DNA from 3 places in the Aeribacillus sp. FSL M8-0235 genome. Region 3 is predicted to be linked to each of the others. Evidence: predicted binding sites of a transcription regulator. Region 3 holds the regulator's gene; each other region holds the start of a gene.
What was found. Region 3 encodes Rex, which represses fermentation and respiration genes when NADH is low (regulators of the CRP and FNR family bind a similar motif). Its sites were predicted from a motif close to TTGTGAAATATTTCACAA; they were not measured.

Region 1: the regulator Rex is predicted to act here: its motif matches at 2,082-2,099, upstream of NSQ71_RS09315 (DUF2249 domain-containing protein).
Region 2: the regulator Rex is predicted to act here: its motif matches at 3,313-3,330, upstream of qoxA (cytochrome aa3 quinol oxidase subunit II).

What each region holds. Positions count from the first base shown of each region.
Region 1 is NZ_JBBOBW010000001.1:1,935,163-1,939,896, forward strand. It holds gene NSQ71_RS09300 (MogA/MoaB family molybdenum cofactor biosynthesis protein) at 1-80, opposite strand, end outside; partial or broken gene moaA (GTP 3',8-cyclase MoaA) at 91-1,059, opposite strand; gene NSQ71_RS18545 (helix-turn-helix domain-containing protein) at 1,525-1,590, shown strand; gene NSQ71_RS09315 (DUF2249 domain-containing protein) at 2,161-2,394, shown strand; partial or broken gene NSQ71_RS09320 (DUF2249 domain-containing protein) at 2,399-2,627, shown strand; gene NSQ71_RS09325 (hypothetical protein) at 2,614-3,861, shown strand; gene NSQ71_RS09330 (metal-sulfur cluster assembly factor) at 3,906-4,208, shown strand; gene NSQ71_RS18550 (hypothetical protein) at 4,673-4,734, opposite strand, start outside.
Region 2 is NZ_JBBOBW010000001.1:3,650,776-3,655,509, forward strand. It holds gene qoxC (cytochrome aa3 quinol oxidase subunit III) at 1-231, opposite strand, end outside; gene qoxB (cytochrome aa3 quinol oxidase subunit I) at 233-2,173, opposite strand; gene qoxA (cytochrome aa3 quinol oxidase subunit II) at 2,197-3,162, opposite strand; gene nfsA (oxygen-insensitive NADPH nitroreductase) at 3,650-4,399, opposite strand.
Region 3 is NZ_JBBOBW010000001.1:387,618-392,351, reverse strand. It holds gene groES (co-chaperone GroES) at 1-253, opposite strand, end outside; gene NSQ71_RS02070 (CPBP family intramembrane glutamic endopeptidase) at 502-1,233, shown strand; gene NSQ71_RS02065 (YdiK family protein) at 1,238-1,441, shown strand; gene tatC (twin-arginine translocase subunit TatC) at 1,534-2,280, opposite strand; gene NSQ71_RS02055 (twin-arginine translocase TatA/TatE family subunit) at 2,303-2,476, opposite strand; gene NSQ71_RS02050 (redox-sensing transcriptional repressor Rex) at 2,491-3,132, opposite strand; gene NSQ71_RS02045 (ABC-F family ATP-binding cassette domain-containing protein) at 3,444-4,734, shown strand, end outside.

The DNA.
Region 1 (4,734 bases), 1.5 Mb from region 3:
TTCGTTCTCGTATCAGAAACGGTGATCACTTTGCAGCGAACAGGGTCATTTGCCTTGCTGCGATGTTCAGATACACTCATCAATCACACCTCACCCGCCAATATAAGACATTTCCACACGTCTTTTTGCAGAAAGAGCATTGATCCTTCCTCTTTCTTCGGAATAACGATCGTCCCGAGCCTGCCAAACACGGGTGATCTCATCCAATATTTCTTCACCGCTTGCTCCCTTTCGCATTTTAACTAATAAATCAACGCCGTTTGAGGCAAATAGCATGTATACTTTTTACCGTCAGCTGATAGGCGCATTCGCGTGCAATCAGAACAAAAAGCTCCTGATAAGGAAGAAATAAAACCGCCTTCCACATCCGTACCTCGGTATCGATACCTTGTGGTAACCGCCAAAAACGTTGACTGAACTGGTTTAAGAGGTATTTCTTGGTGAATCATATCATGAACTTCTTTGCTCGTCAAAACTTCGTCCATTTTCCAACCGTTTAAGGTTTCGACATCCATATATTCGATGAAGCGGATCGTCATTCCTTTTTCTTCAAAAAAACGAGCCATCGGTAAAATTTCGCTCTCATTTATTCCTTTTACAACCATGTTCACCTTTACCGCCAGACCTTGTGCAACCGCTTCTTCAATTCCTCTAACAATTTCCTCAGACTTTGCTTTACCTCCGTTCATTTTAGAAAAAATTTCGTTATTTAAAGCATCTAAACTGACATTGATCCGGTTCATGCCCGCTTTTTTTAAACGCTTGGCATATGATATTAAAAATATCCGTTAATGGTCAATGAAACGTCTTGAAGATCTTGAAATATTTTTTAACATCGATATTAGTACATCAATGTCCTTTCGTCCCCCCGGTCAGACGAATTTTTCGAATGCCTAAACGTAAAGAGGCTGGCCAAACGATATATTTCTTGAAACGTCATTAGTTATTCCCGTTTTATAAAAGAATACTGTCTTCCTTCCATTTCAGCATACAGTATACACAACGAAAATTACATCGGTCTGTCACCGAAATGCGCAAATTCAATAAAGGGCGGTTAATTGATCTCGCAACATCTTCCTCTCCTTATACATTCATTCTTCATATGTTACAGACAAGATAAACAATAGAATGAGATCTCTGTCCCATAAATTCGAATGATCATAAAAGGTTAAATTAATTGTAAAAAAAATTTTCTGAAAAAGAAACCTATTTGGAATACATTTTACCAATTTATCATTTTTTTTATGGCTAACATGATGGGGCTCTATATAATGAATTGAGAAAGCAAAATAGATACACAAAAATATTTTACGATTTCGGCAAACGGAGGCTTTCATAATAGAATCAGCAGTTTTCATTATGGACAATGTACCAATGCTTGGCGACTTGATGGAAAGAATGGTTATTATATTAGAAAACCGTTCATCCATCAACAGGATCTTCTTAGCTTTTTCCATTTCGGGTCACCTGTCGAGAATCCGTCCAGACTCGAAAAAACTCAAAGTTGATTGAAAAAAAGATACTATCGAAAAACAACTGATAGAAAAATCATTAAAGAAAACCGCCGGCAACAAATCCGAAGCTTCCTGAGAATTAGAGATTTCACAAGTTACACTTTACAATAAGATGAAAAAATACCAGCTACCTAAATAGATGAACAACTTCTCAATCGTTTTCGAGAATGGCATTAACTTGGTTTACGCCCCGCTTTTTTCTTCTAGCACACTTTTCAGGCAACCATCTTTTTGATGTCAATGACATACTTTCAATGTTAGAATGATCTTTTTGCAATAGCGCTTTGTCCGGGTTAGACGTATTTTTCGCACAATGGCCGCTGACCATATTAGCAAAGAAATAAATTTCCCTACATGCCATCAGCTGTTTCCGCTTTAAAAACACACACTCTCCTTTCTATTTCAAGCAAAACAATATCCTTAGCGAAATGGTACCGATCTTTCATTGAAAACTGAAACATTTTCTAATGATGTTGCAACATCTTCCCTTCCCTCAATTGGAAGGATATATGCCAATACGGCATCACGAATCAATTATTCATAAACTTTTCAAAAGTGATGCCGATGAAGTGAAGCAAATCACAAATTGCGGGAATTGTTTTTACTATGATGAACATTGATAAAAAAGATGGAAAGGAGAATATGGATGGGAAAAACTGTTGAATTAGATGTTCGCGAAGATTTAAAGAAGAAATTAGAGGCGTTTCAAAAAATCATGGCGGCCATTCAGCCTCTTGCACAAGGAGATGTATTTATTTTACACGCTCCGTTTAAACCCGTTCCGCTTTTTCCTATCATGAAGAAAAAAGGGTTTTCTTATCAAGCGGAAAAAATAGAGGATAAACATTGGAAAATTACCTTTGTTAAAACGGAGGAATGAAAAAATGATACTGGATAATCGCGGCTTAGAGCCCCCACAACCGATGATGCGGACTTTAACGGCATTAGCAAAATTAAAAAAAAGGAGAAACGTTGAAAATTATTAATGACCGCCGCCCGATGTTTTTATTTGAAGAGCTTGACGATCTCGGTTATACCTATCAAACGCAAAAGCGCAGTGATGGAAGCTATGAAATAACGATTGAAAAGAAGGATGACGATGATGACGGCTAATCATACTTATGAAACGAATATTCGAATCCCTTTTTCGTTTATTATTTTTGGCTTGCTGGCGTTTTTCCTTTCTCAAATTCTTTTATTTCTGTCAACTCGTCAGCTTTCAACCGGAGAAATGCGCCTTCCTGTCGTATTGTCAGCTGTCCATTTATTAGTGATTGGCTTTGCTTTAATGACAGCCATGGGGGCCATGTATCAGCTTGTTCCAGTCGTGTTTTTAACCCCGATATGGAATGAATCATTTGCTTTTATCCAAATGGTCGTCACGTCATTAGGAATACTATCTTTTAGCATCAGCCTGGCCTTTAATATTCAAATGGCTATATTTTCAGGCTTGCTTCTTACTTGCGGGATTGTAATGTTTTTATGGCAGATGTTCATGACATTAAAAAAACAGAAGAAAAGAACGGTCATCACTTTATTTGTTGGTACCGCCCCCATTTGTTTGCTCCTAACGATCGGGCTCGGATTGACGCTTGCCTATCATTTTTGGAGCGGCAGACAATTAATCGATCATGATTTGATTTTCAAAGCACATATATTGCTGGGATTTTCCGGCTGGTTTACACTTCTTATCTTCGGATTTTCTTACAAAATGGTTCCGATGTTTTCATTGGCGCATCATTTTTCAATGAACACGGCCCGATATGTCTACATTTTTTATATAAGCGGTCTTGTGTTAACTTTCATCAGTTTTATAACGGCAAATGACCGGTTGTTATCAGCAGGGCTTCAATTGATGGCTGTCGGATATGGGTTGTTTGCATACCATATGTTTGCCATTTTAAAGAAAAGGATGAAGAAAAAACTGGATAAACCTTTTCTGTTTGCTCTTTTGGCCATTGTTTTTGGAGTCATCCTGCATATAGCGGCGGCCGGTTTTTCTTTTCAAAGTGAAATCCATTCCCGCATCTTTTCCATCATCATCTACTGTTATCTGTTCGGCTGGATTGTATTAAGCATCATTGGCTATTTATATAAAATTGTTCCTTTTCTATGGTGGACACACCGGTATAGCAAAAAAATCGGCAAAGAAGCGGTGCCGACTTTGAAACAAATGATAAATGAAAAATGGATTGTGATGGAATGCTGTTTATTTGTTGCGAGTCTTATCGGCATGATCGCTGCTCTTGCCTCTTCAAGCACTGGTCTATTTTATCTTGCTCAAGGAGGAATGGTGCTGTTTTCTGGATTATTTGCCTGTACGATTGGCTCCGTATTGCTGAAATAAAAAATGAGGGAACGATTTACTGAAATATAAAGGGTGATGTTACAATGGAAATAAAAGCAAAGATCTTGGAAAAACTGCAAAACGTTTTAGATCCTGAATTGGGAATTAATGTTGTTGATTTAGGACTGATCTATAAGATTGAAGTAAAAGACGGAACTGCATTCATTTTAATGACATTGACTACACCCGGCTGTCCGTTGCACGACTCAATAGCAGGCGGTGTGAAACGCGCGTTGCGTGATATTGAAGGCATTCAAGACGTAAATGTCCAAATCACTTGGAATCCGCCTTGGTCCCCTGATAGAATGAGCGAAAAAGCATTAAGGCAGCTAGGGTTCCTTTCCTAAACGTTTTTCAAAGACTGTTCCTTTCCTGAAAGGGACAGCTTTTTTTATGAAAGAAGTCCCAATTATTTTGGTGTTTTTGGCTCTTCTTCCAGCTCCCAAACAAACGGCATCACATTTAAAATTTTCGTTTAATCGTTTCCCAGCCAAAAAAATCCCCTTCCAGGAAAATTTTTTACAAATGCTGTCTTCCTGCAGGGGATAATAGCTGCTCCTTGTTTTTCCGGAGGTGTCAACCAGGAAAAAAATGTAACTGAAATCGCAAATGACGTTTCTGCCATTCCAATGAAAAAGCCCAAAATATCGTCATTCCGTAAGAATTGGCAAAACTGATGCCAACTAATGAGACAATTAAAAATAATAAAAGCAAAGAATACATTTACCGTCGGCCATACCGGTCAGTCCAAATTCCGAGTGGAATTCGCATGACAGAACCTAGCAGACGGGTTGGCAACTTAGATGCTTTTTTATGTTGATGTCAGGTTATAAATATCTTGGAACGTACTTGCTAACGGAGATAAAATTCGCC
Region 2 (4,734 bases), 3.3 Mb from region 3:
GCTTGTAAGCAGAAGAAAAGTTTCAATCAAAACTGTTTTCAACTCATACAATTCCTCGGGACCTGGTCCGCCCGCTGTTCTGGAGACGAGCACAAGATACGTAGCAAAGAGGGTGGCAAACAGGGCAAGCTCTGCCCCGAGAAAAATCCAAAAACCTAAAATATTTAATTGATTTTGTTTCGTTGAATACTCAAGTGGAAGATTCGATTGTTTTGGAGCAATTTCCGACATGTTACTCCCTCCCTGCTTCCGTCTGTTTAATTTCTTCGACCGGCACATAGTATCCATCATCATATTCAAAAGAGCGCAAAATCATGCAGATGATAACGCCGATCAATCCGATGATCGCAACCGGCATCCATTCGAAAACTAAACCGAATCCGGCTATAAAGAAGAAGATCGACATGATGAAAGGCCGCCCCGAATTTGATGGCATATGGATTGGTTTATATTCCGGCTTCTCTTCTTCTTTTCCTTCTTTCCGTTCCTTCTTCATCATCCACCAAGCGTCAAGACCTTTTACCTGCGGTGTTACGGCAAAGTTGTAATGCGGTGCAGGCGACGGAATAGACCATTCCAGCGTTCGGCCATCCCAAGGATCTCCCGTGAGGTCACGCTCGCCTTTAAAGTACGTGTACACAACATTAATACACAGGAAGATAAAGCCGATTCCCATCATAACTGCGCCAATAGTCGAAATGACGTTTAATTCCGTCCAGCCGGCATCTGCCGGATATGTGTAAATTCTTCTTGGCATGCCCATAAATCCTAAAACATATTGCGGCAAGAAACATACATTAAAGCCAAGGACGAAAAACCAGAACGTAATTTTGCCGAGCTTTTCATTTAAAATGACGCCAAACATTTTCGGATACCAATAATGAAGCGCTGCAAAGACAGCAAAGACCGTACCGCAAATTAACGTATTATGGAAATGGGCCACAAGGAAATACGTATTATGATATTGGTAATCGGCCGCAGCCATCGAAAGCATCACACCTGTAACCCCGCCGATGACGAAAGTTGGAATAAACGCCAAAGACCATAGCATCGCAGATGTGAATTTGATTCGACCTTTATATAAAGTGAAGAGCCAGTTAAAGATTTTTACCCCTGTCGGTATGGCTATCGCCATCGTCGATACAGAGAAAAATGCATTAACCGGGGCTCCTGAACCCATTGTGAAAAAGTGGTGCACCCAAACGAGCATACTTAATACAGAAATCGCCACCATGGACCAAACCATGGCTGTATAACCGAAAAGACGTTTTCTTGCAAACGTTGAGACAACTTCTGAAAAAACCCCAAAAGCTGGCAAAATGGCAATATACACTTCCGGGTGCCCCCAAATCCAGAACAGGTTCGCCCAATGCATTGGCACTCCATCGCCTGAAAGCGTAAAAAAGTGAGTGCCAAATATTCTGTCCAATGTCATTAATGCTAAAGCAACCGTCAATACCGGAAAAGCGAAAACAACCAATATAGACGTAATAAGTGTTGCCCATGTAAACATCGGCATGCGCATTAAAGTCATTCCAGGAGCTCTCATTTTTAGAATCGTTACAATGAAATTAATACCGGAAATTAATGAACCGATCCCTGAAATTTGCAATCCTAATAAATAATAATTTTGGCCCGGCCCCGGGCTGAGTTCATTTCCGGCAAGAGGCATGTATGCCGTCCACCCTGCATCCGGTGAGCCGCCGATCACAAATGAAATGTTGAACAGCAAGGCGCCAAAGAAAAACGTCCAGAAGCTGAGTGCATTCAAATACGGGAACGCCACATCTCTAGCTCCAATTTGGAGAGGAACTGCAATGTTCATGATCCCGAATATGAACGGCATTGCCATAAATAAAATCATAATGGTTCCATGTGTAGTGAAAATTTCATTATAATGCTGTGAATCTAAAAACGTATTATTTGGCACTGTCAATTGGGCGCGCATTAAAAGTGCGTCTACGCCCCCTCGGAATAGCATTAATACGGCGGAAATAATATACATAATCCCTATTTTTTTATGGTCAACAGTCGTTAGCCACTCTTTCCACAGCCATTTCCATTTTTTAAAATAGGTTAATACAAAAACAATACCAATAATTGTTAATACAATGGCTGCATCCGCCATATATATAAGGGGTTCGCCGGTAACGAAAAATTCATCCCATTTCACAGCACGTTCCTCCTTCCTTCCGATTAATGTCCTTCGTGCTGATGGCTTTCATGTTCACGATTATCATGATGATCAGATTCAACTTCCTCCAATTTTATGGTACCGTGCTTTTCTTTTGCAGGGATATTGTCTAAATGCTCACCTGGTTTCGCAAAATCAACCCACGCCAAATGTGTTCCAGAAAAAGTCAATTTATCTTTTAAAACTCCGACTTGGATGATTTCGTTAAATTGTTTTTTCGTCAGCAATGGAGCTGATGCTTGTGTTTCTTTCACCCATTTATAAAAATCTTCTTTTTCCATTGCGTTCACATCAAATGTTTGATGGGCAAATCCTTCTCCTGTAAAGTTTGAATTCCGCCCTTTAAACGTCCCGACATGATCAGCCTGCAAATAAAGAGTCATTCCCATTCCAGCCATATTATATTTTTGTCCGCCCAACTCTGGAATCCATAAAGCGCTCATCCCGCCGACAGCTGTCAATTTAAATTCAACTGGAACATCTTTTGGAATGTTGACATAATTGACTGTTTCAATATTTTCCTCTGGATAGCTGAAAATCCATTTCCAATCGGCTGCTGTCGCATGAATGACAATTGGTTCAACTCCTCTAGATTCCTTCGGCGGTTTTTCAAGCTCAAAAGTCGCCTTAACCGTTGGTATCGCCAATGCAATGACAATCAACACAGGAATAGCTGTCCAAATGATTTCCAGAAGTGTATTTCCGTGCTGGTCAGGAGGCTCATAATCAAGATTTTCCGGTCTCTCCCTGTATTTCCATAAAATAACTGCAAATAGCACAAAGATGACAACAATAATAAACAGCATAAACCAAATTGACCAAAGGATTAAATCCTTTTGAACCTCTGCAACAGGTCCTTTCGGATTTAATAAAACAAAGCGTTCACTGCAACCTGTCAACAAAAAAAGCAATGACAGTGGTAAAACCTTCATAAACAAGTTCAACCATTTTTGTTGTTGTGCCGGCATTTTCAATCCCTCTCAAATCAGAAATGTTTTAAATTTTCATAAAAAACCGACTTAATCGATTCAAAAAATAATTGAGTTGTAAATGAACTTTATCACATTTTTATCGAAATAAACTTTAATTCAAAAAACAGTCAAGAAACGATAAATTTTTTGTAAAATTTTTGCCATGAATCTGACACAATATAGAGAAATTCCGTTTTTTCAGGGAATCTTCTCTATATTTTCCAAATAAAAGCTGATGGGAATGTATTTTCGAGGGATGTACATGAAGAAGCTGAAAAATGACGTTTTCATCTGTTTTCTTGAACCGATGTATCATTCTAAATTTGCCAAGTGAGGAAATAAGCAAAATGAGTTAGCAGCCGAGTCAGGGGAAAAATAAACAAATTCATGCTGAAAGGAAGAGTTCGGATAAATGACTTACATACAATTTTCTGTTCAAAAATAAAGCTCCTATCTTCATAAAATCGAGATAGGAGCTGAAGCTTTAGTTTAAATTCAATCCTTTTTTCTGAACAAATTGCTTCATGTACATTCTTGTCGGATTCGAAAGCATGCGAGCCATTTGACCAGTCCAAGTATCTTTGCGAATCCCGTTTGTTCGCTGATCATAATAATTGGATACTATTTCATTATATTGTTCAAGCTCGCGCACATATGCTTCTTGATCTTGCTTATATTCTTCCTCATGATAAATATGCTCAAAAGGTATTCTTGGTTTTTTCGCCGTTTCTTTTGCAGGGTAGCCGACAGTTAATGCAAAAAGAGGGATGACCTTGTTTGGAATTTTCAACAGCTTCGATACTTCTTCTAAATTATTGCGGATGCCTCCGATGTAGCAAATGCCGAGTCCCATTGACTCAGCCGCTAACGCAGCATTTTGAGCGGCCAGTGCAGCATCAATGAGAGCTACCATAAATTTTTCAGTGCTCCTCAATGAATCTTCTACATTTTTGCCTTCCATTTCACCAATGACTTCATGACGGTGCAAATCAGCGCAAAAAATAAATAAATGTCCGCTCTTCTCTACGTAAGCTTGGTTTCCTGCCAGTTCAGCGAGCTTTTTTTTCGTTTGTATATTTTTCACCCCGATAATGGAATAGGCTTGCATGTAACTTGAAGTTGAAGCGGCTTGGGCGCATTCGACAATTAATCGGATTTGCTCATCTGTCAAAGGCCGATCCTCAAAATGACGAACGGAACGGTGATTTAAAATGGTTTTGATAATGTCGTTCAACATAATCATCCTTTCTATAATCCCACTTATTTTTTGAAAAATCACACTTCTTCCAATCCAAGTATTAACATGAAAATGCTGCTCGTTCAAATGATTCGTATTGAAAAATACGTTTTTTATAGCTCCTTTTTCAGTGAAGGCTCCAAGCACCTAATTTTACCATCGTATCTCAAACTATTCACTGCAACGATCCTGTATTGTAAACAACAAAATTTTTCGAATTTACGTTATTAGAAAAATTAAATTTTAAAAACGACCCTCTAAACATTTCACAATTTGTATGTGAATTCCTGCTTCTGTCCATTGATTTCCCAAAATAGGGCAGCACTTTTCTG
Region 3 (4,734 bases):
GCAAAATTAAGTATTCTTTGCCGTCATATTTTACTTCTGTGCCGGCGTATTTTGAGAAGATAATGCGATCGCCAACAGCAACTTCAACTGCAACACGTTCACCGCTGTCTAATACACGACCAGTACCAACTGCTACTACTTTACCTTCTTGAGGTTTTTCTTTAGCTGTGTCAGGCAATACGATGCCGCTTGCTGTTTTTTCTTCTGTTTCAACAAGTTCAATTACAACGCGATCACCTAATGGCTTTAACAAGGGAAACAACCTCCTCAAATATCTTTTGAGATTTTCAAAATTTATTCCTTATTCATTATTAGCACTCATTGCTATCGAGTGCTAACACCAATTATTATATTAAAGAAACCTCCTCTATTTTTCAAGTCTCTTTTAAAAAAATTTTAACATCCACCATTAAGTGCTTACCTTGTCAAAATTGTTTTTCTTTCTTTAAAACATTGTGTGTTAAAATAGTCATATGAATCTTTTATAAAGGAGAACTATTCGTGAAAAAGCAATATTGGTGGATCATCATTACGTACATCATTATGCAGCTCTCATCCTATATTGGAGTTCCCCTTTTTTATGAACTGGGTGTTGGCGTCGATGAAAATCTCAATGCAGGACTTTTTCAAGCGCAAGCATATTGGTCGATTACAAGTTTTACTGCTGCGTTTGTCATTATTTTATTTCTCCTTCGTCATGAACGAAAAAATAATGTCCGGATTGAAAAAGCTTCTTTCGGCGAATCTGCCATATGGGCTGTTTTCGGAGTTTTTTTAGCTTTTTTCATTCAAACAATCGTTGGCAATATTGAAATATATGTACTTAAAGTTAATCCGATGTCGGAAAATACTCAAGTCATTATGGATTTAATTGAAGCAACGCCTTATTTGATTATTGTCACATCAATAATAGGACCGATTCTTGAAGAAATTATCTTCCGAAAAATTATTTTCGGGGTGATTTATCAAAAAACGAATTTTTGGATCGGCGCGCTTGTCAGCTCGCTATTGTTCGGCATCGTGCATGGGGAGCCTGAACTTTTATTGCGTTATACAGCAATGGGGTTTACGTTCGCTTTTTTATATTATAAAACAAAACGCATATTAGTCCCTATTTTTGCCCATACAATGATGAATACAATCGTAGTCATCATTCAAACAATTTATCATGATGAGATTGAAAACATGATGAAGCAAATGGAACAAATACAAATCATTATTGGAGGCAGCTAAGATTATGAATTTTCATCCCGTTTCCATGGGACTCTTCTATTTTATCATGGGAGTTCTATTTACATATTTAGCAATTCATCATGCTGAAAATGGTATGTGGACAGCTACAAATATGATTTTAATGATTTTAGCCACGTTTGATTTTGCTGTTTCCATCCGCATGTTCACTTTCTCATATAAAATTCGGAAAGCAAAAAACAACCGATGAGGTGTAATGATATTATCCCTCTTGTGTAGACAGTAGGAAAAAAGCCTATACTGTCTTCACAAGAGGGATATGTTTATAACAGCCCATCGGTTTTACTTTTGATCTGATTCTTTTATTTGAGAAGACTGTGCTTTTTTGTAAGCAAATCTTGAAACAATGATACTTATTTCATACAAAATGAATAGCGGAATCGTGACCATTAAATGCGACACAATTTCAGGCGGCGTAATAATCGCTGCGATAACAAGCAATACAAAATACGCATATTTTCTAACCTTTGCCAAAAACGCCGGATTGATGATCCCGAGTCTTGTTAAAAACATAATGACAACGGGAAGCTGAAACAACAGTCCGAAAGGCAATGTTAACTGCAGCAGGAAACGAAAGTATTCATTTATTCCTATCATTTGTTGAATGTTTAAATCATTGGAAAGCCGCCCCATAAAATCGATGACAAAAGGAAACAAAATAAAATAAGAGAAGCTTATACCTAAAAGAAATAAAGCAACCGACAACGGTATATAGCTTAATGTGACCCGCCTTTCTTTTTCATACAGTCCTGGGCTGATAAACGCCCAAAGCTGGTACAATAAAACAGGGAAAGTTAGAATTAAAGCAATAATAAATGTAATCTGCATATAAACGATCAATGGATCTGCAGGACGAAAAGCATTTAAGGCGAATTGCTTTGCTTCATCAGTTTGCTGTAAAAAAACAATAATTGGCTTCGCTATGAAAAAGCCAGTAATCATAGCAACGAAAAAGAAAACGACTACAATAATCAGCCGTTTTCTAAGCTCCGCTATATGCTCCAACACGGACATTTTTTTTTCGCTCATCATTATTCATCCATTCTTCTTGCTATTCATTTTTCTTGTTTTCTTCATCATCGTCTGCTAAGCCCTTCGTGGCACTTTTAAACTCCTTTAATGATTCTCCTATAGCTTTTCCAAGCTCAGGAAGTTTTTTCGGCCCGAAAACAAGCAGAGCTGCAAATACAATCAACAGCAAGCTTCCAATTCCAATTGTTGGCATTTAATATCGCTCCTTCAATCTTCATTCGAATAATGTTTTAAAAAATATGCAAGAGCCTGAAGTTCAACAGATAGATCGATATGATGAATCCGAATTTTATCCGGAACATTTAAGCGAGCCGGCGTAAAATTTAAAATGCCTTTTATGCCTTTTTCCACTAACCGATCCGTTATTCCTTGAGCGGCAGTTGCCGGGACCGTTAATATCGCAACAGGCACATCATCAGGCAATTCACTTTCTAGCTGATCCAAATGATAAATTGGAACTCCACCAATTTTCATTCCTACTTTTCGTTTATTAATGTCAAATGCAATAACAATTTGTGTGTTGTTATTTTTTGTAAAATTGTAATTTAAAAAAGCTGTTCCCAAATTTCCGACTCCAATGAGGGCAACTTTGGTCAACTCATCTTGGTCAAGCGTCTTTCTAAAAAATGATAACAAATAATTGACATTATATCCATAACCTTTTTTGCCCAGCGCTCCGAAATATGAAAAGTCCCTTCTAATTGTCGCAGAATCTACTTTTACTGCTTCACTCAGTTCTTGAGAGGAAACACGTTGTTTTCCCGAGGCATGTAAATTTTGCAAAAACCGATAATATAGAGGTAATCTTTTTGCAGTTGCTTGCGGTATCTTAGATTGATCTTGATTCAATGCTCATCCCTCGCAATCCAAAACAACCTGACTAATTTTGTTTTTAACTATGTTTTCTAGCAAGCGGCTGCTCGCCTGTATGAAACAATATCAGACTGATAACGCTTCCATCCTGATCTTCTTCTCCGTCTACATTTCTTTTTATTTGTTTTTTCTCCAAACTCTCCTTATATAAAAACTATACACTATTTTTTTATTCGTGTCTTTTGAACGATTGTTACAATTTCTTGTCCTTTTGTTCATCAGGTCAGTTGCCTGCAGTCAAATATATAGGCTACACTTATTCTAGCAAAGATTGAGGTGAACTATGGATGATTTTATTGCAGTTAAACAAAATCACAAAATATTATGGTGCTGACCTTATTTTATCGAATATTAAGCTGGAAATCCAAACAGGAGATAAAATCGCCGTTGTAGGCCGCAATGGAGCCGGAAAATCAACATTATTGAAAATCATTGCCGGTGAAATGCCCTTTGATTCTGGTGAAATTGTGAAGCCAAAAGATTTAACAATCGGCTATCTGGCACAAAACACAGGATTAGAATCAACTAAGTCGATATGGGATGAAATGCTAACCGTTTTTGAAGAGCTGCGGAACATCGAAGCTGAGCTGCGAAATATTGAACAAAAAATGGCAGCTATCTCCTCAGCTGGAGATTCTCATGCTTTGCAAAGCTTAATGAAGGAATATGATTCACTCCAACATTTATATAAAGAAAATGGCGGATATCAATATGAGGCGGATATCCGTTCTGTGCTGCATGGATTAGGGTTTGCTGATTACGACTATTCAACTAAAATTTCGGTTTTGAGCGGAGGACAAAAAACCCGGTTAGCACTCGGAAAGCTCCTGTTGAAAAAACCGGATCTGCTCATACTCGACGAGCCGACAAACCATCTCGACATGGAAACATTAAACTGGCTCGAACAATATTTACAGCATTATAATGGAGCGGTTCTAATTGTTTCCCATGACCGGTACTTTTTAGATCGCGTTGTCAACACTGTTTATGAAATATCACGAACAGTTTGTACGAAGTATGTTGGGAATTACAGCGCTTATTTAAAACAAAAAGCGGAAGCGTACGAAAGGGAATTAAAACAATTTGAAAAACAGCAAGAAGAAATCGCGCGGATGAAAGATTTTATTCAACGAAACTTAGCAAGAGCATCGACAACGAAACGTGCGCAAAGCAGAAGGAAAATGCTTGAGAAAATGGAAATACTGGACAGGCCCGCTGGGGACGAGAAGTCAGCCAGCTTTTCCTTCGAAATCGAAAAGCAAAGCGGCAATGACGTGTTAAAAGCCATTGATTTGTCCCTTTCCTACGATCAAAAAACTCCGATCGTGAAAAATATTAACTTTTCGATCAACAGGAAGGACTCAATTGCCTTAATAGGGCCAAACGGAGTTGGAAAATCTACCTTATTAAAAACGATCATCAACCGCTTAAAGCCGCTGAGCGGAAAAATTCAGTTTGGATCTAATGTCCAAATCGGATATTATGACCAGGAACAAGCGGATTTGTCTTCATCTAAACGGGTTTTAGATGAATTGTGGGATGACTATCCCGAAAAAACAGAAAAAGAAATCCGAACGG